One region of the Streptomyces sp. NPDC057474 genome, then DNA from elsewhere that is predicted to be linked to it. Evidence: riboswitches for the same ligand, from Rfam matches in the RefSeq annotation. Region 1 holds a riboswitch; the other holds the start of a gene.
What was found. Region 1 has a riboswitch for glycine ahead of gcvP (aminomethyl-transferring glycine dehydrogenase). Riboswitches for the same ligand answer to the same signal wherever they lie in the genome.

Region 1 (11,751 bases):
CTCGTGGTGACGGTGGGTGCGGCACAGGCGCGGATAAGCGCTCCTGTTGTCGCCAAGGAGCGTGAGGAGCTCATCGACCGCATCCAGGAGGAGACCGCTGCCGCGGACAGGCTCGAGGACTCCGTGGACGAGCTCCGTGACGATGTGAGCGCACGGCAGCGCAAGGCACTCAAGGACGACGGCGGCAGCGACGGGAACGATCTGGTGGGCATCCTGTCGGGCGCCGTCGAGGTGCACGGTCCCGGGGTGCGGCTCGTCGTCAACGACTCCAAGGACGCCGGCCAGGGCGGTGACGGCGACCCGCGGGAGACGTCCGGGTTCTCGGACACCGGTCGGGTGCGCGACCGGGACATGCAGCGGGTCGTCAACGGGCTGTGGGAGTCGGGCGCCGAAGCCATCTCGATCAACGGCCAGCGGCTCACCGCGCTGTCGGCGATCAGGGCCGCGGGCGACGCGATACTGGTCGACAACAAACCGCTGGCGCCGCCTTACACGGTCCTCGCGGTGGGGGACGGGCAGCGGCTGAGCACAAGGTTCCAGAACAGCCCCGACGGGCTGTATCTGCATGTCCTCCAGGAGAATTTCGGCATCCGGACGAGCATCTCCGTCGAGGAAGACATCAGGGTGCCGGCCGCGCCGAGCGTGATCGTACGAACAGCAGAACCGAGTACAGAGAAGGGCACATCGTGATCGCCGTACTGGGCCTCGCCCTCGGAGTCGTGGCCGGACTGTTGGTCCGGCCCGAGGTACCGGCGGTCGTCGAGCCGTATCTCCCCATCGCCGTGGTGGCGGCGCTGGACGCCGTCTTCGGTGGTCTGCGCGCGATGCTGGACGGCATCTTCGACGACAAGGTCTTCGTGGTGTCGTTCCTGTCGAACGTGGTCGTGGCCGCCCTGATCGTCTTCCTCGGCGACAAGTTGGGCGTCGGCGCCCAGCTGTCCACGGGCGTCGTGGTCGTCCTCGGTATCCGTATCTTCTCCAACGCCGCGGCGATCCGTCGGCACGTGTTCCGGGCGTGAGGCCGATGAGCGAGCGGGACGAGACGCCGAGGCCGAAGCCGACTCCGGGCGGGGGAGAGGACGACACACCGACGACCCGGCTGCGCCGGGAACTCCCCCAAGAAGCGCCCTCCACGGCCGCCGAGGAGCCCGTAGAGGCTCCGCAGAAGGAGAGGAACAGGCTGACCGGGCGGCAGCGGCTGGCTCAGGGGCTGTGGCCGCCGCGCTTCACCCGGGCCCAACTCATCGTGGCTCTCCTGCTGTTCGGCCTCGGCTTCGGTCTGGCCATCCAGGTGGCCTCCAACAACGACGACAGCGCGCTGCGCGGGGCACGCCAGGAAGATCTCGTACGCATCCTCGATGAACTGGATGACCGTACTCAGCGTCTGGAGGAGGAGAAGCAGGGTCTCGAAGGCCAGCGCACCGAGTTGGAGAACAGCTCGGACCAGGCCGAGGAGGCACGCAAGCAGACGGTCGAGAAGGAGCGGCAACTCGGCATTCTGGCGGGCACGGTGGCGGCGCAGGGACCCGGCATCACACTGACGATCAACGACACGAAGGGAACGGTCGAGGCGGACATGTTGCTCGACGCGATCCAGGAGCTGCGAGCGGCCGGCGCGGAGGCGATCCAGGTGAACGGCGTGCGGGTCGTCGCCAGCACCTATCTGACCGATTCCGGCGAGGGAATCAGCGTCGACGGGAACAAGATCACCCAGCCCTTTCGTTTCAAGGCCATCGGCAACCCGCAGGACCTCGAGCCCGCGCTGAACATCCCCGGAGGCGTGGTGCAGACACTGGAGAAGGAGCAGGCCACCGTGACCGTGCAGCGGGCGGACAAGATCGTCGTGGACGCCTTGCGAGCGGCGAAGCGGCCTGACTACGCTCGGTCGTCCTCCCAGTGAACCGCAGGTGCATGGGGCCCGTCCGGCCAGGGCATGAGGTTGCGGGGGGTCGGCGCACCGAATGGGTGGTGCGTGGTGGAAACTGTCTGGTGGATACGGACGTTGTGAGGTTGTCCGGGTCGGCCGGTGTGTTCAGTCAGGGTTCGTCCTGCCCCACGGGCGGGTCTGTTTCGGTCAAGGGGAATCGCCCGTGAAGTTGTTTGCGAAGTTGTTCGGCAAGAGCGCGCGAGAGGGCAGCGACAACGCGACCTCCCGCCATCGCGCGCAGCCATCGGAAGCGGAGGACCAGGGCGGTGAGCGCCCTCTGTTCCGGGACCAGGTCGCTGGTCCGGGAGGTGACATTTCCGGAGGTCAGGGCGCGCCGTCTGTTGACCCTGCCCAGTCGGGCCGCATAGGTTTCGGGGAACCGTCAACCTCAGGTACGGGTGGAGGGTTTGCCACCGACCCGTATGCGTCCAATGCCCCGGCGGGGCAGCCGCGGCAGGAGGATCCGTCGATGTCGGCCCTGGTGTGTACGAGGTGCGGTAACCGCAACGCGGAGAACAGCCGCTTCTGCTCGAACTGCGGTGCTCCGCTGCGGGCCGGCGCGGCCGCCGAGCGTCCGTCCGAGACGACCTCCACGATCTCCATCTCCGGCCTCGAGGCCTACGACTCCGAGGTCACCGGCCAGACCCAGCTGCCGGCGCTCTCCCCCGAGGCCCAGGCCGCCGTAGACGCGCTGCCGCTCGGCTCGGCGCTCCTGGTCGTGCGCCGCGGCCCGAACGCGGGCAGCCGGTTCCTGCTGGACGGCGATCTGACCACGTCGGGCCGTCACCCGCAGAGCGACATCTTCCTGGACGACGTGACCGTGTCGCGCCGCCACGTGGAGTTCCGCCGAGGTCAGGACGGCTCGTTCACAGTCGCCGACGTCGGCAGCCTGAACGGCACGTACGTCAATCGTGAGCGGATCGACCAGGTCGCCCTGCACAACGGTGACGAGGTGCAGATCGGCAAGTACCGGCTGGTCTTCTACGCGAGCCAGCGGGGCTACTGACCCTCCCCCGGACTGCGTCCGGGGGGATCCCCAGGGAAGGTCCATGCTTCGAACAACGAGCGGTGGTGCCGACCACGGCACCGCCGCCGCGGACAGTGGCCTGATGAGCATCGGCACGGTGCTGAACGCCTTGCGCGAGGAGTTCCCCGAAGTAACGATCTCCAAAATCCGTTTCCTGGAGTCGGAGGGGCTCATCGAGCCGCAGCGAACCCCCTCGGGGTATCGCAAGTTCAGTGCCGAGGACGTCGAGCGCCTTGGACACGTCCTCAGGATGCAGCGGGACCACTATCTGCCGCTCAAGGTGATCCGTGAGTATCTGGAGGCCCTGGAGCGCGGCGAGGACGTACGGCTGCCGTCCGTGGGGCGCCAGCGAGACGTCGGTGACGTGGAGCGCCTGAGCGAGCTCTTCGGGGAGCCCGAGGAGCCGACGGCCGCCCGGATCGGGCGCGGCGAGCTCGTCGCCGGCGCCGGGATCGAAGAGGAGCAGCTGACCGAGTGGGAGTCGTACGGGCTGGTGGCCTCGCTGCCGGACGGGTCGTTCGACGCCGAGGCCCTCACCGTCGCCACGCTTGTGGTGGAACTGGGGCGGTTCGGTATCGAGCCCCGGCATCTGAGGGTGATGCGGGCCGCGGCGGACCGTGAGGCGGGGCTCGTCGATCAGGTCGTGGCGCCCCTGCGTCGGCACCGTAACCCGCAGACCAGGGCGCATGCAGAGGACCGCACGAGGGAGCTGGCGGGGCTCACGGTCAAGCTGCATGCCGCGCTCGTGCAGAGCGCGCTGGGTGTACGGCTCCGCTGAGGCGCGGTGTTCGCCTGTGGCGGATCGGTCGGCCGATCTGTGCCCGACTACCCAAACATCCCGAGCACGGCCTAGGGTTGCTGTGTGAACGAGCTCGATGTCGTAGGTGTCCGGGTCGAAATGCCCTCCAACCAACCGATCGTGCTCCTGCGCGAAGTGGGAGGCGACCGTTACCTCCCCATCTGGATCGGTCCGGGGGAGGCGACGGCGATCGCTTTCGCCCAGCAGGGCATGGCCCCCGCGCGACCGCTGACCCACGACCTGTTCAAGGACGTGCTGGAGGCCGTCGGCCAGGAGCTCACGGAAGTGCGCATCACCGACCTGCGTGAGGGCGTCTTCTACGCGGAGCTGGTGTTCGCCAGTGGGGTCGAGGTGAGTGCCCGGCCGTCCGATGCCATAGCGCTGGCGCTGCGCACCGGGACGCCGATCTTCGGCAGTGACGGGGTGCTCGACGACGCCGGCATCGCGATCCCGGACGAGCAGGAGGACGAGGTGGAGAAGTTCCGCGAGTTCCTCGACCAGATCTCGCCCGAGGACTTCGGAACGAACAGCCAGTGAGGTCGGGCGGGCGGTCGTACAGGGCCGTGGGGCCTTGACGCCGCCGGTCGTCACCGGTGGCAGGTGTGCGGGTTCGGGGCTCAAGGCGTCGTGGACCGCCGGGGCGTGGTGGCCCAGGGCCGTTGTGGTGGATGAGACGGGCCGCGAGCGCCACCTGCGGGGCATCGAAGCGAAGGGTGGGCAGGTCCGCGGCCGGTATGGCCGGCCGGAGTGGTCGGGGCAGCGGCGCCGTGAGCGCGGGCCCAATCGGTGGGGGTGTCAGCCGGGGGTTCGGCACATGCCACGTGTCAGTGCGCTGGTAGGCAGCTCCGCCGCCGGGCATTCGGCTAGCCTTTCCCCGCGGGAGGGCACGGGAAACCACTCTCAGGGTGATTATCACTCGGCGTGGCGAGTGCGGTGGTCGTTGACGCACCCCTGGCGGCTGCCTACCGTCGATAAGGCAGGTCAAGGACGGAGGTCGGCGTGAGAAGCAGCGGCGACGGTACGGCTGGGGGTGCCCCCGGACGCAGGCTGGGGGACGGCGGCCCGTACCCGCTTCACGGCAGCGCGGCCGGTCACGTCCCGCAGCGGCCCACGGCTGTGCAGGGGAACAGCGCGGAGGCGGCGTCCGAGCCGCACGAGAAGGTCGGCTACCGCGGTCCCACCGCGTGTGCGGCCGCAGGCATCACCTATCGACAGCTCGACTACTGGGCCCGTACCGGTCTCGTGGAGCCGAGTGTGCGGTCCGCCCAGGGGTCGGGGACGCAGCGGCTCTACAGCTTCCGGGACGTCGTCGTCCTGAAGATCGTGAAACGGTTCCTCGACACGGGAGTGTCACTGCAGAACATCCGCACCGCCGTCCAGCACCTGCGGGAGCGGGGCTTCAGCGATCTGGAGCGGATGACGCTGATGAGTGACGGGGCGACGGTCTACGAATGCACATCGCCCGACGAGGTCCACGCACTGCTCCAGGGCGGCCAGGGGGTATTCGGGATCGCCGTAGGGGTGGTCTGGCGTGATGTGGAAAGCGCTCTCTCGCAGCTGCACGGGGAGCGGGTCGACACGGGGGAGACGCTCGTGGCCCACAATCCGGCGGACGAGCTCGCGCGGCGGCGCAACCGGGCGGTCTGAGGGCGTCGGCGCTGTTCGCCCCAGGCGGTTCGGGGCGCGGCCTGGCTTGTGGAGCCAGTCGTGCACGGCGTATGCCGTGGCCTGTGGCGCAGGTCGGCCGGGGCATTGTCAGTGGCGTAGGGCAGCATCGGAGATGTGAGAACCGTGCCCACGATCCTGCATCTCGACATGGATGCCTTCTACGCCTCGGCGGAGCAGGCATCCAAGCCGAGTCTGCGCGGGAAAGCCGTTGTCGTGGGCGGGCTCGGGCCGCGCGGGGTGGTCGCGACCGCCTCGTACGAGGCGCGGGTCTTCGGGGTCCACTCTGCGATGCCGATGGCGCAGGCGCGTCGACTCGCGCCCAACGCCGCGTACCTCACGCCGCGCTTCACGTTCTACCGGGCGATCAGTGAGCAGGTCATGGCGATGTTGCGTGATCTGTCGCCGCTGGTGGAGCCGTTGAGCCTGGACGAGGCGTTCGTGGACCTGGAGGCCGGGGGCGCGGCCTGGGACGAGGAGTCGGCGCGGCTGGCGGGGGTGCGGTTGCGTGCGGACATACGGGCGGTGACCGCGCTGACGGGATCCGTGGGGCTCGCGGCCTGCAAGATGCTCGCGAAGATCGCCTCCGAGCAGGCCAAGCCGGACGGGCTGGTGCTGATCGAGCCAGGGACCGAGCGGGCGTTGCTGGGGCCGATGTCCGTGCGGATCCTGCCGGGGGTGGGCCCGGCGACCGGGGACCATCTGCGGCGGGCCGGGATCATCACGGTCGAGGAGATCGTGGAGGCCGGGGAGGACGAGGTCGTACGGCTGCTGGGGAAGGCCCATGGGCACGGGCTGTACGCGATGGCGCTGGCGCGGGACGACCGGGCGGTGGTGGCTGAGCGGGACACGAAGTCGGTGTCGGTGGAGGACACGTACGACGTGGACATCCATGACCGGGTGCGGGTTCGGATGGAGGTGCAGCGGCTCGCGGATCGGTGTGTGCGGAGGTTGCGGGGGGCCGGGCTGTCGGGGCGGACGATCGTGTTGAAGGTGCGGCGGTACGACTTTTCGACGTTGACCCGGTCCGAGACGTTGCGGGGGCCCACGGACGACCCGGCGGTGGTGCGGGAGGCCGCGGCGCGGTTGCTGGAGGCCGTGGACACGACGGGTGGGGTGCGGTTGCTGGGGGTGGGCGTGAGTGGGCTCGCCGATTACACGCAGGAGGACTTGTTCGCGCAGGCGGCGGGGGAGCCGGACCTTGCGGAGGAGGAGTCTGGTTCCGCTGCGGAGGAGCCTGTGGTCGAGGAGAGTGCGGGTGGGGAGCGGCTGTGGAGGGCCGGGCATGACGTGCGGCATACCGAGTACGGGCACGGGTGGGTGCAGGGGAGTGGGCTGGGGCGGGTGACCGTGCGGTTCGAGACGCCGGATGACGTGGAGCCCGGGCGGGTGCGGACCTTCAGAACGGACGATCCGGGGCTGGAACCGGCGGAGCCGTTGCCGCTGGTGTCGGGTGGGGTGCGGGGATGAGGCTGGTGGGGGACCGCCGGACTGCCCCGTTGTGGTTGAGCGCCGTTGCGGCGGATCAAGGGGCCGGCGCGAGAAAGTGCGTGGGACAAAGGGGCGCACGAGAGACGAGCGGGGTGAGGCGGGGTGAGGGGTGCGGCACGAGATTGCCGCGGGGGTGAGGGCGAGGAGCGCCAGAAGCTGCGGGGGCAGGGCAGGGCAGGGCAGGGCCGGGGCAGCGGCGCGGAAGGCGTGCGGGTGAAGGGGAACAGCGCCAGAAGCTGCGGGGCTGAAGGGGAACAGCGCACGAAGATGCACGAGGTGAGGGGGAGTGGCGTCGGAAGGCGTGCGGGTGTGGGGCCTGGGGTGAGCGAGGTTGGGAGGGCGCTTCGCTAGGCGTCTTCCTGGCCCGCCACGTTTCCGAAGTCGTGGTCCATGGGTGGGGGCGGGGCTATGTCGAGGCTGTAGTGGTGGTAGAGCTGGAGTTCTTGTTCGGGGGAGAGGTGGCGGCCTACGCCGAAGTCGGGGGCGTCTTTGATGAGGGCGCGGTCGAAGGGGACGCGGAGGGAGCCCTCGACGAGTTCGCTGGGCTCCAGGGGGACGAAGGCGTCGCGGCCGAAGAGGCCCATGCGTATGGCGGCCCACTCGGGGATGCCGGTCGCGTCGTCGAGGTAGACCTCGTCCACGGTGCCGATCTTGCTGCCCTTGCGGTCGAACGCCTTGCGGCCGATCAGGTTGCGCGGATCGATGTCGGTCTGCACGGGCCCTCCAGGTGGTCGCAGAGGTGTCGCGAATCATCCCTCACCACTACGAAAGGGCACATCGGGGAAGGTGGCCACTCGAAGACTCGTGCGTGCACCGCGCTGATACGCTGGCAACGGCTGCTGACCCCGTGCGGGAGAGTCCTCCGGACACCATCCGGAGGCGCCGAAGGAGCAAATCCTCCCCAGAATCTCTCAGGCCCACGTACCGCACGGACGAGGTCACTCTGGAAAGCAGGGCGGGTGTCACGGCTTCCGCTCTCACCGACGGTGAAAGCCGGTTCGTACCTGGACCGGTGAAGCTCTCAGGTCGAGATGACAGAGGGGGAGGCCGTCGGGGCACCCGTGCCGTGGTGCCCCTCGAAGGTCGCGTCAGACCAGGAGGCCTCCGCAATGACCGCCCATCGCATTCCGCTCTCCGAGCTCGAACAGGGAATCCCCTTCGAGCGGCGCCATATCGGACCAGATGTCGAGGCCCGGGCCAAGATGCTCGCGCACGTCGGGTACGGCTCGCTCGACGAGCTGACGGCCGCCGCGGTCCCGGATGTGATCAAGAACGCCGAGGCGCTGGACCTTCCTGGCGCGCGTACCGAGGCCGAGGTGCTCGCCGAGCTGCGTTCCCTCGCGGACCGCAACCAGGTGCTCGGCTCGATGATCGGGCTCGGGTACTACGGGACATTCACGCCGCCCGTGATTCTGCGGAACGTCATGGAGAATCCGGCCTGGTACACCGCCTATACGCCGTATCAGCCCGAGATTTCCCAGGGTCGGCTCGAGGCGCTGCTCAATTTTCAGACCATGGTGGCCGAACTGACCGGTCTGCCCACCTCCGGGGCCTCCTTGCTCGACGAGGGCACCGCCGCCGCCGAGGCCATGGCGTTGTCCCGGCGCATGGGGAAGAACAAGAAGGGACTTTTCCTCGTCGATGCGGACGCGCTGCCGCAGACGACCGCCGTGATCGAGACCCGGGCCGAGCCGACCGGGGTCGAGGTCGTCGTCGCCGATCTCAGTGACGGGATTCCGGCCGACATCGCCGGGCGTGAAATCAACGGGGTGCTGCTCCAGTACCCGGGCGCCTCCGGTGCCGTACGGGATCTGAAGCCGGTCATCGAGCAGGCGCACGAGCTCGGCGCGCTCGTCACCGTCGCCGCCGATCTGCTGGCTTTGACGCTGTTGGTCTCGCCCGGTGAGTTGGGCGCCGACATCGCGGTGGGGACGACGCAGCGGTTCGGTGTGCCGATGGGCTTCGGCGGGCCGCACGCGGGTTACATGGCTGTGCGGGAGAAGTTCGCGCGCAGCCTGCCCGGGCGGCTCGTCGGGGTTTCCGTGGACGCGGACGGGCACAAGGCGTACCGGCTCGCCCTGCAGACGCGGGAGCAGCACATCCGCCGGGAGAAGGCGACCAGCAACATCTGCACGGCGCAGGTGCTGCTCGCCGTGATGGCCGGTATGTACGCCGTGTACCACGGGCCGGAGGGGCTGCGGACCGTCGCCCGGCGTACGCACCGGTACGCCACTGTGCTCGCCGCGGGGCTCGCGGCCGGTGGGATCGAGGTCGTGCACGGGGCGTACTTCGACACGCTCACCGTGCGGGTGCCGGGGCGGGCCGGCGAGGTCGTGGCGGCCGCGCGGGAACATGGCGTGAACCTGCACGCCGTGGACGCCGACCTGGTGTCGATGTCCTGCGACGAGACCACGACGCGGGCGCAGCTGGGCGCCGTATGGACCGCGTTCGGGGTGGAGGGGGACGTAGAGGCCCTCGACGCCGCCGTTGCGGACAGGCTGCCGGAGGTGCTGCTGCGGTCGGACGACTACCTCACGCACCCGGTGTTCCACGATTACCGCTCCGAGACCGCAATGCTGCGCTACCTGCGCCGGCTCGCCGACCGGGACTACGCGCTGGACCGGGGCATGATCCCGCTGGGCTCCTGCACGATGAAGCTCAACGCGACCACCGAGATGGAGCCGGTGACGTGGCCGGAGTTCGGGCAGCTGCATCCGTTCGCGCCCGCCGCGCAGACGCAGGGGTATCTCACGCTCATCCGTGAGCTGGAGGAGCGGCTGGCGGAGGCCACCGGCTACGACAAGGTGTCGCTGCAGCCCAACGCGGGCTCGCAGGGTGAGCTGGCCGGGCTGCTGGCCGTACGCGGATACCACCGGGGCAACGGTGACGAGCAGCGGACCGTGTGCCTCATCCCGTCCTCCGCGCACGGCACCAACGCGGCGAGCGCCGTCATGGCCGGTATGAAGGTCGTCGTCGTGAAGACCGCCGAGGACGGTGAGATCGACGTCGAGGACCTGCGGACGAAGATCGAGCAGTACCGCGACGAGCTGTCCGTGTTGATGATCACGTATCCGTCGACGCACGGGGTGTTCGAGGAGCATGTGGCCGACATCTGCGCGCAGGTGCACGATGCGGGCGGCCAGGTGTACGTCGACGGCGCCAACCTCAACGCGCTGGTGGGTCTCGCCAAGCCGGGCCACTTCGGCGGTGACGTCTCGCACCTGAACCTGCACAAGACGTTCTGCATCCCGCACGGCGGCGGGGGGCCGGGCGTCGGGCCGGTGGCGGTGCGCGAGCACCTGGCGCCGTATCTGCCGAACCACCCGTTGCAGCCGGCGGCCGGCCCGGAGACCGGCGTGGGACCGATCTCGGCGGCGCCGTGGGGTTCGGCAGGCATCCTGCCGATCTCGTGGGCTTACGTCCGGCTCATGGGCGGTGAGGGGCTGAAGCGGGCCACGCAGGTGGCGGTGCTCAGCGCCAACTACATCGCCAAGCGGCTGGAGCCGCACTACCCGGTGCTCTACACCGGCCCGGGCGGGCTTGTGGCGCACGAGTGCATCATCGACCTGCGGCCGCTGGCCAAGTCGACCGGGGTGAGCGTCGACGACATTGCCAAGCGGCTGATCGACTACGGCTTCCACGCGCCGACGATGTCGTTCCCGGTGGCAGGGACGCTGATGATCGAGCCGACCGAGTCGGAGGACCTCGGTGAGCTGGACCGGTTCTGCGAGGCGATGATCGCGATCCGCGCGGAGATCGAGAAGGTCGGCTCGGGCGAGTGGCCCGCGGATGACAACCCACTGCGGAACGCGCCGCACACCGCGGCCGCGCTCGGCGGGACGTGGGAGCACGCCTACACGCGCGGGGAGGCGGTCTTCCCGGCCGGGGTCTCGCCCGCCGACAAGTACTGGCCGCCGGTGCGCCGGATCGACCAGGCCTTCGGGGACCGGAACCTGGTCTGTTCCTGCCCGCCGCTGGACGCTTACGAAGAGTAGTCACCTGCGGATACGCGTCGGGGCCGGTTCGGAGAGTGCTTCTCCGGCCGGCCCCACTTCTGTCCGGGCGGACGTCCTGTGCGGGGACGCTCGCCCTGGGTGCACGTGAGTGCGGCTCAGGCGGCTGTCATCACCGTGTCGGTGCCCATCGGGCGGTGCGGGGCGATGATCTGGCCGTCCGGCAGAAGCTCACCGGTGTCCTCGAAGAGCAGAACGCCGTTGCAGAGCAGGCTCCATCCCTGCTCCGGGTGGTGCGCCACGTGTCGGGCGCCTTCCCGGTCGGCGGATTCGGCGGTCGGGCACAGTGGCTGGTGCTGGCACATGGTTGTTGGGATCTTTCGCTGTGTCGTGTGGTCTGAGATGGCTGTTTTGTCTGTCCCGCGGCTTGAAGCCCCGTTCATGACCGCCCCCCGTTGGTAAATCGGTCCGGTCCCAGTGTTGCCCCACGGGCGTCAATCCGCAGGGATTTCGCAGCACCGCTTCTCACAGGTTGATGACGCATCAGCCGTGCGGACGGTTCATCCCAACCGCACTGTCCCTTCGGGTGATTCACAGTGGTCGGATGGGGCTAGTCCGGTGACGAAAGACATGTGAATAGCTCGTACGAGCGTATTGGCGCCCGGAAGAGCGGAAATTCTTGATAGCGGGAACAAGCGCCCCGCTACCGGGATATCGGCAGCGGGGCGCGAGCGGTACGAATGACGAGGCGGCCCGGGTTTCAGGCAGGTGATCCCAGGAGTGGGGCGGCTGTCAGCCGGGTGGTCAAGACCGGGAGGAGATCGGTGACCCGGTGTGGTCGGTGGGCCGCGATGCCGGGCGGTGCGGGCGCCAGCGGGACCAGCAGGTC
Region 2 (11,751 bases), on a different contig from region 1:
GTTCGCCGCAGGTCTCGCCCGCGGCCACCGTGGAGCCCACCTCGGGAAGCTGGGCGTAGACGACATCGCCGAGCGCGTTCGCCGCGAACTCCGTGATGCCGACCGTCGAGACGCCGTCCTCGGCGCCCGACAGCCACTCGTGCTCCTTGCTGTAACGCAGCTGCTGGGGGTTGCTCATGACCTGAATTCTCCTGTACGCGGGGAGTGGTGATGAATGGGGGACTGCTGAAACCGCTGTTGAGCAGCGCGGACGTGCCCAGTGTCACTCTCGGGGTCCGCACGGGTGCCGCTTCTGAACGACGACGGACGAACGACTGAGAATGGCCGACTCGAACGAACGACTACGAAGGTGTCACTTCTGGCGCTTGTAGAACGGCAGCGCCACGACCTCGTACGGCTCGTGGCTGCCCCGGATGTCCACGCCCACACCGGCGGTGCCCGGCGCGGAGTGCGCGGCGTCGACGTACGCCATGGCGATCGGCCTGCCCAGGGTGGGGGAGGGCGCGCCGGAGGTGACCTCGCCGATCACCTTGCCGTCGGCGACGACCGGGTATCCGGCGCGCGGCACCCGGCGGCCCTCGGCGACCAGCCCGACGAGGACGCGCGGAGGAGTCGAGGCAGCCCGCTCGGCGGCCGCCGCCAGCGCCGTACGCCCGACGAAGTCGCCCTCCTTCTCGAACTTCACGACCCGCCCGAGCCCGGCGTCGAAGGGCGTCAGGGCGGTGGACAGCTCGTGCCCGTACAGCGGCATCCCCGCTTCCAGACGCAGCGTGTCCCGGCAGGACAGCCCGCAGGGCACCAGGCCGACGCCCTCGCCCGCCTTGGTCAGCGCCTGCCACAGCTCGACGGCGTGCTCCGGCTCCACGAACAGCTCGAAGCCGTCCTCACCGGTGTACCCGGTGCGCGCGATCAGCGCCGGGACCCCGGCGACCGTGCCGGGCAGACCCGCGTAGTACTTCAGACCGTCGAGGTCGGCGTCGGTGAGGGAGGCCAGGATCCCGGGTGACTCGGGGCCCTGCACGGCGAGCAGCGCGTACGCGTCCCGGTCGTCCCGCACCTCGGCGTCGAACCCGGCGGAACGCTCGACGAGCGCGTCCAGCACCACCTGGGCGTTGGAGGCGTTCGCGACGACCATGTACGTCGGGGATCCGGCCTCGGTCTCGGCGAGCCGGTAGACGATCAGGTCGTCGAGGATGCCGCCGTCCGCACGGCAGATCATGGTGTAGCGGGCGCGGCCGGGCTTGATACCGCCGATGTGGCCGACGAGTGCGTGGTCCAGCAGCGCGGCGGCCTGCGGGCCGGAGACGGTGATCTCGCCCATGTGGGAGAGGTCGAAGAGGCCGGCCTTCGTACGGACGGCGGTGTGCTCGTCGCGCTCGGAGCCGTAGCGCAGGGGCATGTCCCAGCCTGCGAAGTCGGTCATCGTCGCACCGAGCGAGCGATGCAGGGCATCGAGCGCGGTACGGCGCGATCCAGCGATGGGGCTACTGCTCATCGGTTCTGCTCCCAGGGCATGACGGGCGAGGTCGTTCCTCCCCATCTGTCATCGGAACCTGAGAGGTTCACCACGACCGTACGTATCGGTGGTCGTGACTTGCACCGTGGGTGGAGCCGCCCCCTGCGGAAGAGAGATGCGGCCCGCTTTTCAGATGTGCCTCGCCCGCGCGGTATCTGGGCCTGAGAGATTCAAGGGAGGGACTTGCTCCTTCGGCGCCCCAGTGAACGACTGCTGGGAGCTCTCCCGCGCGGATTCAAGCGGCCGGTATGCAGTTGGCGCGCACATCATTGCACGCATCGACGCGGCGCGGCAGGGGGACCTTTCACGGGTGGGGGACGACGGAGCACAGGCAGACACAGCGGTCCGTAGCACCCTTGTGGCAATACGAGGACTGAATCAGGAGGGATCGGGCATTACCTTCTCTTTACAATCTGTGGGGATGGGACTTCCATACCCCTGGGGAGGACGATCACGGTGAACAGGACCACGGCGTACGCGACGACGTCGGGCATCGCGATGCCCAAGCAGCCCGTCGCACCGGCCGGTGAGGCGTGCGGCCCGTTCCCGAGGGCGGTCGTCCGCGACCTCAGGGAGCGTGCCGGGCGGAGCCCCCACGGGCTGTCCTTCGGGCCCGACGACCTGGTGGTGGTCACCGGGCTCCCCGGCAGCGGCAAGTCGACGCTGATGCGCCGGGCCGTGCCCGGCGTCCGGATCGACTCCCAGGACACCCGCGACCGCTTCGACGCGCGCTTCGGCAGCCACCTGCCGTACGCGGCCTACCGGCCCTTCGTGCGCCTCGCCCACTACGCGGGGCTGCGGCGGGCGCTGCGCTCCGGGGAGGGCGTCGTCGTGCACGACTGCGGGGCGCAGGCGTGGGTGCGAAGCTGGCTCGCGCGCGAGGCCAGGAGGCGGGGCGGCACCCTGCATCTGCTGTTGCTCGACGTCACTCCCGGTGAGGCGCGGGACGGGCAGCGGGAGCGGGGGCGGGGAGTGTCGCGGTACGCGTTCGCGCGGCACCGGGGTGCCATGACCCGGTTGCTGCGGGCGGTGGAGGAAGGGCGGCTGCCGGAGGGGTGCGGGGCGGCGGTGCTGATGGACCGGGCCGCGGCGGATGTCTTGAAGCGGATCGACTTCATGGGGTGAGATCGCGGGAGAGTTCGGGGGTGCGGTGCGGTGCGTTGCGGGCCGTGGGTCCGCCGTGGCCGATCGCGCCCACGCGGCGGAGCCGCATATCGATGCTGCCCCGCGCCCCTTGAATCGCCCCGGTGGCACTAAGGTGCAGGGACAACAGCATCACGGAGCAAAGCGGTAGGCAGCAGATGGACTTCCCGGCGGACTTTCCGGCACAGGCGCATCCCCATGGGCACGGCGGGTGGCCCGGCAACGAGCTGGAGGAGGTGCTGTCCGCGTCCCTCGGGGTGCCCCAGGCCGGGGCGCGGATCGTGGAGGTGCTGGCCCGCAGCTTCGTGTGGGTGCCGCTGCCGGAGGGCGGCGGTCCGCAGAGCGGTCAGCTCGATCTGCCCACGATGCAGTTCGACGGCCAGGCGTACGTGCCGGTCTTCAGCTCCGAGGAGCAGTTCCGCCAGGTCGTCGGCAACCACATGTCGTACACGATCGCCCCGGCCGTCGAGTTCGCGCGCGGCCTGCCCCCGCAGATCGGCCTCGCCCTGAACCCGGACGGTGTCGTGGGCATCCCGTTGCCGCCGCCCGCCGTGGCCGAGCTGTGCCGGGCCGGGCGGACCCCGCTGGACGGATCGGCGAACGGCGCCCGCGTACGGCTGTTCGAGCCGGACTGGCAGGACGACCCCGTGGACTTCCTCGCGGCCGCCTCGGCCGAGTTCGCCGGATCCGGAGTGGTTCTCTCCGCCCGCCGCTGCCTCGCCTCGATCGAGACCGCCGACCCCGTCATGTTCATCGGCGTCGAACTGGGCCCCTGGGAGGCCGACCGCGCCCTCCCCCTGGCCGCCCTCGGCCGCGCCCTGACCAAGACCCCCGTCCCCTGGCCGGTCAACATGGTCTTCCTGGACGTGGCCCAGGACCCGGTGGGCGACTGGCTCCGCGAAAAGGTACGGCCCTTCTATCGGCAGGGGTACTGACCGGCGCCCAGTGAGGGGCGCGGGGCTGTATCCCCATGCGGCTCCGCCGCGTGGACGCGACCAGCCACAACGCACCCGCACCCCGCAACGCACAACAACCCCCGAGCCCTGACCGGCTCAACCCGCACACCACCTAAGCTGGTTCCTATAACCAAGGTCCAACACCGAAGGGCGGCCCACGTGAGCGCGAGCAGCCGCATCGCCACCGGGCAGGTCGAGCACATGCTGCGCCAGGTGACGCCCGGGCGTTACGACGCCTACGAGGCGCTGCTGCGTGCCCTCGCCGCCCCGTCCTCCGGCCAGGTCTGGATGCTGCTCTGGCACGGCCAGGCCGGTTCCCCGGACGCGCAGTACGGGAACATGGAGGTCGACGGGTTCAACTACGCCCCGTGCGTCACCTCCGCCCAGGAGCTCTCCGCCAGTGGCTGGAACCGCAGTTACGAGGTGGTCGACGGCCTCGACGTGGCCCGCACGCTCTACCCCGACCACTACGGCCTCTGGCTCAACCCGCACGCGCCGGGCGGCGGCGTCGGCATCCCCTGGCTGGATCTGCGCCGGATCGCCACGGGCCTGGAGCGGCAGCCCGCGGGCCCGCTCCGGCTGTCCGAGCCGGCCATCGAGATCCCGCAGTTCTACGCCCTGCTCACGCAGAACGCCCACCGCACCCCCGCCGTGCGCTCGCTGCGCCGCGCCTGGGTGCAGCCCGCGCTCGGCGCGCCGTATCTGGCCATCGGCCTCGACGTGTACGACACCTCGCCGCCCGCCGTCGACTCGGTGCGCGCGATGATGCAGCAGTCCATCGGGGCGGTCCCGGACGGCCTGCCCGTCTCCACGGTCGCGATGTCGGACGAGTACGACCCGGTCGCCATGTGGCTCCGCGCCGGAGCCCGCCCCTTCTACGACCGCGAGGCCCACGCGGCCCCGGCGCAGGCTCCGGCGGCGGGCGGGTACGGATACCCGGGCGGCTACTGAGCGCTCACGCCCCGTGCAGGGCTGCCTTGTCCCCCGTGTTTTATGACCTGGGTCACCTATGACCGCCGCACCCACCGCTCAACAGAGCGTCACGTCCGGATAGCGGAACGCCGCTGGCCACATCACGGTTGCGCATACATTCGCCGCCGGGTCTGGTGCCTGATCGCGCGACCGTTGAAGACTCCCCCAGAGCGATGGGGGGATCGGGCGAACACGCTGTTCATACGGCGAAGTTCGGTGCCGCGCCTCCCTCTCGTACCAAGCAGTAGTCACAGAGCAAGAGAGCAGCAGTGGTGACGGACCGCACCGCAGACCCGGGCGGCCGCCAGGCACAGTCGGCAACCACCGGCACGGGCAAGCACGAGGGACGATGACCGCACCCATAGAGACGACCGGATCGCAGGCCGAGGCGCAGCCCGAAGCCGTGCTGGAAGGTGTCGAGGCCAAGAAGATCGAGGGCCGTTCGCTCGGCCAGATCGCCTGGACCCGCTTCAAGCGCGACAAGGTGGCGGTCGCCGGCGGAGTCGTGGTCGTCCTGCTGATCCTGATCGCGGCCCTCTCCCGGCCGCTGCAGTCGATGCTGGGGCTCGACCCCAACGCCTTCAACCAGGATCTGATCGACCCCAACACCTCACTGCCCAAGGGCGACTTCGGCGGGATGAGCTGGGACCACCCCCTCGGTGTCGAGCCCAAGTTCGGCCGTGACATCCTCGCCCGCATCCTGGAGGGCTCCTGGGTCTCCCTGGTCGTGGCGTTCGGCGCGACGATCCTGTCCAACGCCATCGGAGTGGTGCTCGGCCTGGTCGCCGGCTACTACGGCGGCCGCGTCGACACGATCGTGAGCCGGCTGATGGACACCTTCCTGGCGTTCCCGCTGCTGCTCTTCGCCATCGCCATCTCCGCGACGCTCCAGGGCGGCGCCTTCGGCCTCGAAGGACTGCCCCTGCACATCTCGGTGCTCATCTTCGTCATCGGTTTCTTCAACTGGCCGTACATGGGGCGCATCGTGCGCGGTCAGACCCTGGCGCTGCGCGAGCGGGAGTTCATCGACGCCTCGCGGGGGATGGGGGCCGGTGGCCCGTACGTCCTCTTCAAGGAGCTGCTGCCCAACCTCGTCGCGCCGATCATCGTCTACTCGACCCTGCTCATCCCGACGAACATCATCTTCGAGGCGTCGCTCAGCTTCCTCGGCGTCGGGATCCAGCCGCCGCAGGCCTCCTGGGGCGGAATGCTCAACCAGGCGGTCGACTTCTTCGAGGTCGACCCGCAGTACATGATCGTTCCCGGCCTCGCGATCTTCATCACGGTGCTGGCCTTCAACCTCCTCGGTGACGGCCTCCGGGACGCCCTCGACCCCCGCAGCCGCTGACGTCTGCGACCGCGGCCCGGTTGTGGCCCGAAGTCCCACGCAACTGTCCAACTACGAAGGGGAAACCGACCATCATGCGAAGGTCAGCAATGGCCGCTGTCGCGGTTGTGAGCAGCGCCGGCCTGCTCCTGTCCGCCTGCAGCAAGGCGGAAGACGGTACGGACACCCCCAAGGGCGCCGGCGCCAACGCCGCGACCAAGGGTGTCGTCAACGAGTCCACGGCGAAGGGCGGCACGGTCACCTACGCCAGCTCCGACGCCCCCGAGTCGCTCGACCCGGGCAACATGTACTACGCGTACGGCTTCAACTTCAGCCGCCTCTACGCGCGTCCGCTGATGACGTTCAAGCCCGGCGCGGGCGAGGCGGGCAACGAGCTCGTCCCGGACCTGGCCGAGAGCGCGGGCACGCCCAGCGACGGCGGCAAGACCTGGACGTACAAGATCCGCCAGGGCGTCAAGTACGAGGACGGCACCGCGGTCACCTCCAAGGACGTCAAGTACGCCGTGGAGCGCTCGAACTTCGCCCGTGACGTGCTCTCCTCCGGCCCCAACTACTTCCAGCAGCTGCTGGACGGCGGGGACAAGTACAAGGGCCCGTACAAGGACAAGAACGAGGCGGGCATCGCGTCCATCGAGACGCCGGACGACAACACCGTCGTCTTCAAGCTCAACAAGGCCTTCGCCGACTTCGACTACCTGGCGAGCATGCCGCAGACGGCTCCGGTGCCGAAGGCCAAGGACACCGGTATCGACTACACCAAGAAGGTCGTCTCCACCGGCTCGTACAAGTTCGAGAAGTACGAGGAGGGCAAGCAGATCGTCCTCGTCCGCAACCCGGAGTGGGACGCCAAGACGGACCCGCTGCGCAAGCAGTACCCGGACAAGATCGTGGTGAACCTGAAGGTCAACAAGGCCACCATCGACAAGGACGTCATGTCCGGCGACACCATGATCGACATCCAGGGCACCGGTGTCGACGCCCAGACCCAGGCCCAGGTCCTCAAGGACAAGGACCAGGAGGCCAACACCGACAACGCGCTCGGCGGCCGTCTCGTCTACACGGCGATCAACACCAAGGTGGCGCCGTTCGACAACGTCGAGTGCCGCAAGGCCGTGCAGTACGCGATCGACAAGACCGCCGTGCAGACCGCCATGGGCGGCCCGATCCGCGGTGACATCGCCTCCACCGTCCTGCCCACCGACGTCTCGGGCTACGAGAAGGCCGACACGTACGCCACCCCGGACAACAAGGGTGACGTCGCCAAGGCCAAGGAGCACCTGAAGGCCTGCGGCAAGGAGGGCGGCTTCAAGACCTCCATCTCCGCCCGCACCGACCGTCAGGGCGAGGTCGACGCGGCCACCGCGATCGTCGAGGCGCTGAAGAAGGTCGGCATCGAGGCCGACATCAAGCAGTACCCGTCGGGCAAGTACTTCTCCGACTACGCGGGCGTGCCGGCGTTCAACAAGAAGAACAACATCGGCCTCATCATGATGCAGTGGGGTGCCGACTGGCCCACCGGCTACGGCTTCCTGCAGCAGATCGTGCACGGCAAGGCCATCGGCCAGTCCGGCAACACCAACCTGTCCGAGCTGGACGACCCCGCGGTCAACAAGCTGCTCGACGACGCGATCGGCAACACCGACGAGGCCGCCCGCACCGCCGCGTACACCGAGGTCGACAAGAAGGTCATGGAGCAGGCCGCCATCGTGCCGCTGACCTACTTCAAGGTCCTGCTGTACCGCTCGCCGTACGCCACCAACCTGGTGTCGTCCTCGGCCTTCAGCGGTCAGTACGACTACCTCAACGTCGGTACCACGGAAAAGAAGTAGCCCCGGAAGGCAGGTGAAGGCATTGGCGCCCGCGGGAGAACACACCCGCGGGCGCCGGCGCCGGTCCTCGTGATCTCGTACATCATCCGCCGGACGATCGCGGCGGTGATCCTGCTGCTCGTCGTCACCGCGGTCACCTTCGGCATCTTCTTCATCCTGCCGAAGCTCGCCGGACAGACCGCCGACCAGCTGGCACAGCAGTACATCGGCAAGAACCCCTCGCCCGCGGACATCGCGGCGGTCAAGCGGAACCTCGGCCTGGACCAGCCGGTCTACGAGCAGTACTGGAACTTCATCAAGGGCATTGTCTCCGGTGCCACGTACGACCTGGGCCCCACCACGGTCCGCTGTGACGCCCCCTGCTTCGGCTACTCCTTCAAGGACCACCTGGAGGTCTGGCCGCAGCTCACCAGCCGGCTGCCGGTGACCATCTCGCTCGCCTCCGGCGCCGCCGTACTGTGGCTGCTGGGCGGTATCACGGCCGGTGTCATCTCGGCCCTGAAGCCCGGCTCGTTCTTCGACCGGGCCGCCATGGGCGTGGCACTCGCGGGTGTCTCCCTGCCCATGTTCTTCACCGGACAGCTGGCCCTGCTGCTCTTCAGCTACCAACTGGAGATCTTCGGCAGGACGTACGTCCCCTTCACCGAGAACCCCTCGCAGTGGGCCAACACCCTGTTCCTGCCGTGGTGCTCGCTGGCGCTCCTCTACTCGGCCATCTACGCCCGCCTCACCCGCTCGGGCATGCTGGAGACGATGAACGAGGACTACATCCGCACCGCGCGGGCCAAGGGCCTGCGCGAGCGCAAGGTGGTCGTGAAGCACGGTCTGCGGGCCGCGCTGACCCCGCTGGTGACGGTCTTCGGCATGGACGTCGGCCTGCTCCTCGGCGGCGCCCTCATCACCGAGACCGTGTTCTCCCTGCACGGCATCGGCGAGTACGCGGTCCAGTCGATCAGCGCCAACGACCTGCCCCCGATCCTCGGGGTGACCCTGCTCGCGGCGTTCTTCGTCGTCTTCATGAACCTTGTGGTGGACCTGTTGTACGCCACGATCGACCCGCGGGTGAGGCTCTCGTGACCGAACTGTCCAAGACCGGGGCCGCCGTCGGCGAGCCCGCACGCGCCGGGGACGCCCCCCAGGCGTTCCTCGAAGTGCGCGACCTCAAGGTGCACTTCCCCACCGACGACGGCCTCGTCAAGTCCGTCGACGGCCTCTCCTTCCAGCTGGAGAAGGGCAAGACCCTCGGCATCGTGGGCGAGTCCGGCTCCGGCAAGTCGGTGACCTCGCTGGCGATCATGGGCCTGCACCGGCTCGGGGCTCGCGGCAAGAACGTACAGATGTCGGGCGAGATCTGGCTGGACGGCAAGGAACTCGTCGGGGCGAGCCCCGACGAGGTGCGCCGGCTGCGCGGCCGCGACATGGCGATGATCTTCCAGGACCCGCTGTCCGCGATGCACCCGTACTACAAGGTCGGCAGCCAGATCGTCGAGGCGTACCGCGTCCACCACGACGTCAGCAAGAAGGTCGCCCGAAAGCGAGCCATCGAACTCCTCGACCGCGTCGGTATCCCGGAGCCCGACAAGCGGGTCGACGGCTACCCGCACGAGTTCTCCGGCGGTATGCGCCAGCGCGCCATGATCGCCATGGCCCTGGTCAACAACCCCGAACTGCTGATCGCCGACGAGCCCACGACCGCCCTGGACGTCACCGTCCAGGCGCAGATCCTGGACCTCATCCGGGACCTGCAGAAGGAGTTCGGCTCCGCGGTCATCATCATCACGCACGACCTCGGGGTGGTCGCCGAGATCGCCGACGACATCCTCGTGATGTACGGCGGCCGCTGCGTGGAACGCGGCCCGGTCGACGACATCTTCTACGAGCCGCAGCACCCCTACACCTGGGGCCTGCTCGGCTCGATGCCGCGCCTCGACCGCGCCCAGACCGACCGGCTCATCCCGGTCAAGGGCCAGCCGCCGAGCCTCATCAACGTCCCCTCGGGCTGCGCCTTCAACCCGCGCTGCCCCTACGCGGACGTCCCCAAGGACAACATCACCCGCACCGAGCGCCCCGAGCTGAGTGAGGTCGGCGGCCGACACTTCACCGCCTGCCACCTGTCGCAGGAGGACCGCACGCGGATCTGGACCGAAGAGATTGCGCCGAAGCTGTGAGCGAGACTGAGATTCGGGACGGGGCGACGGCTGTGCGGAAGACGTCGGCCGACGACGAGAAACCGCTGCTCAGGGTCGAGGGCCTGGTCAAGCACTTCCCCATCAAGAAGGGCCTGCTCCAGCGGCAGGTCGGGGCGGTCAAGGCCGTCGACGGCATCGACTTCGAGGTGCGCCGGGGCGAGACCCTCGGCGTCGTCGGCGAGTCCGGCTGCGGCAAGTCGACGATGGGCCGGCTCATCACCCGCCTGCTGGAGCCGTCCGGCGGGAAGGTCGAGTTCGACGGCACGGACATCACGCACCTCAAGACCGCCGGCATGCGCCCGCTGCGCCGTGACATCCAGATGATCTTCCAGGACCCGTACGGCTCGCTGAACCCCCGGCACACCATCGGCACCATCGTCTCGGCGCCGTTCAAGCTCCAGGGCGTCGAGCCCGAGGGCGGGGTGAAGAAGGAGGTCCAGCGCCTCCTGGAGCTGGTGGGCCTGAGTCCCGAGCACTACAACCGCTACCCGCACGAGTTCTCCGGCGGCCAGCGCCAGCGCATCGGCATCGCCCGCGCGCTCGCCCTCAAACCCCGGATGGTCGTCGCGGACGAGCCGGTCTCCGCGCTCGACGTGTCCATCCAGGCCCAGGTGGTCAACCTGATGGACGACCTCCAGGACGAGCTCGGCCTGACGTACGTGATCATCGCGCACGACCTGTCGGTGGTCCGCCACGTCTCCGACCGCATCGCGGTGATGTACCTCGGCAAGATCGTGGAGCTGGCCGACCGGGACTCCCTGTACGCGACGCCGATGCACCCGTACACCAAGGCGCTGCTCTCGGCCGTGCCGATCCCCGACCCCAAGCGCCGGAACGCCAAGAGCGAGCGCATCCTGCTCAAGGGCGATGTGCCCTCGCCGATAGCGCCGCCGAGCGGCTGCCGCTTCCACACCCGGTGCTGGAAGGCCACGCAGGTCTGCACGACCACCGAGCCGCCCCTCGCCGAGCTGAAGCCGGGGCAGCGGGTCGCCTGCCACCACCCCGAGAACTTCGAGGACCAGCAGCCCCAGGACGTCGTCCTGCTGACGGCCGCGAAGGAGGCGGGCGAGCTGGTACCGGACAAGGTGCTGGCCGAGTCGGCGGAGACGTCGGCGGCGGTGGCGAAGGCGGTGGGGGAGCCGGAGGCCGAGTCACCGACCGACACCGAGGCGCCGGGGGCCGAGGCGCCGACCGAGACCGAAGTCGCCGCGCCGGGGACCGAGGCGCCGGCCGAGACCAAGGTCGGCAAGGAAACCGACGAGAAGTAAGCGAGAACGAGCCCCCGCCTTGCAATGTAAGGCGGGGGCTCACTGCTGCGTCACAATGTACGGGTGTCTCCCTACCCGCTCGACCTGATCGGCATCTTCGTCTTCGCGATCTCCGGCGCGCTGCTGGCCGTCCGCAAGAACTTCGACGTCTTCGGCATCGCCGTCCTCGCCGAGGTCACCGCACTCGGCGGCGGGCTGTTCCGGGACCTGGTCATCGGCGCCGTACCGCCGGCCGCCTTCACCGACCTCGGCTACTTCCTGACCCCGCTGCTCGCCGCCCTCCTCGTCTTCTTCCTCCACCCGCACGTGGAGCGCATCCAGGCCGGGGTGAACGTCTTCGACGCCGCCGGCCTCGGCCTCTTCTGCGTCGCGGGCACGACGAAAGCGTACGAGTACGGCCTCGGTCTGACCGCCTCCGTCGCCCTCGGCCTCGCCACGGCGGTCGGCGGGGGTGTTCTCCGTGACGTGCTCGCCAACGAGGTGCCCTCGCTGCTGCGCTGGGATCGTGACCTGTACGCCGTGCCCGCGAT

Region 2: it holds a riboswitch for glycine, as region 1 does, so the genes downstream of both, gcvT (glycine cleavage system aminomethyltransferase GcvT) here and gcvP (aminomethyl-transferring glycine dehydrogenase) in region 1, are expected to answer to the same signal.

What each region holds. Positions count from the first base shown of each region.
Region 1 is NZ_JBHVDX010000165.1:7,961-19,711, reverse strand. Features, by position in the region: gene ACFU53_RS33880 (DUF881 domain-containing protein) at 1-690, shown strand, start outside; gene ACFU53_RS33875 (small basic family protein) at 687-1,019, shown strand; gene ACFU53_RS33870 (DUF881 domain-containing protein) at 1,025-1,900, shown strand; gene ACFU53_RS33865 (FHA domain-containing protein) at 1,962-2,933, shown strand; gene ACFU53_RS33860 (MerR family transcriptional regulator) at 2,977-3,732, shown strand; gene ACFU53_RS33855 (bifunctional nuclease family protein) at 3,817-4,290, shown strand; gene ACFU53_RS33850 (MerR family transcriptional regulator) at 4,870-5,400, shown strand; gene ACFU53_RS33845 (DNA polymerase IV) at 5,536-6,888, shown strand; gene ACFU53_RS33840 (PRC-barrel domain-containing protein) at 7,257-7,625, opposite strand; glycine riboswitch at 7,750-7,846, shown strand; gene gcvP (aminomethyl-transferring glycine dehydrogenase) at 8,019-10,904, shown strand; gene ACFU53_RS33830 (DUF5999 family protein) at 11,021-11,227, opposite strand; gene ACFU53_RS33825 (hypothetical protein) at 11,623-11,751, opposite strand, start outside.
Region 2 is NZ_JBHVDX010000158.1:2,273-14,023, reverse strand. Features, by position in the region: gene gcvH (glycine cleavage system protein GcvH) at 1-178, opposite strand, end outside; gene gcvT (glycine cleavage system aminomethyltransferase GcvT) at 353-1,495, opposite strand; glycine riboswitch at 1,656-1,754, opposite strand; gene ACFU53_RS33060 (AAA family ATPase) at 1,973-2,641, shown strand; gene ACFU53_RS33055 (enhanced serine sensitivity protein SseB) at 2,818-3,594, shown strand; gene ACFU53_RS33050 (enhanced serine sensitivity protein SseB C-terminal domain-containing protein) at 3,775-4,566, shown strand; gene ACFU53_RS33045 (ABC transporter permease) at 4,937-5,935, shown strand; gene ACFU53_RS33040 (ABC transporter substrate-binding protein) at 6,025-7,764, shown strand; gene ACFU53_RS33035 (ABC transporter permease) at 7,834-8,841, shown strand; gene ACFU53_RS33030 (ABC transporter ATP-binding protein) at 8,838-9,932, shown strand; gene ACFU53_RS33025 (dipeptide ABC transporter ATP-binding protein) at 9,944-11,221, shown strand; gene ACFU53_RS33020 (trimeric intracellular cation channel family protein) at 11,285-11,751, shown strand, end outside.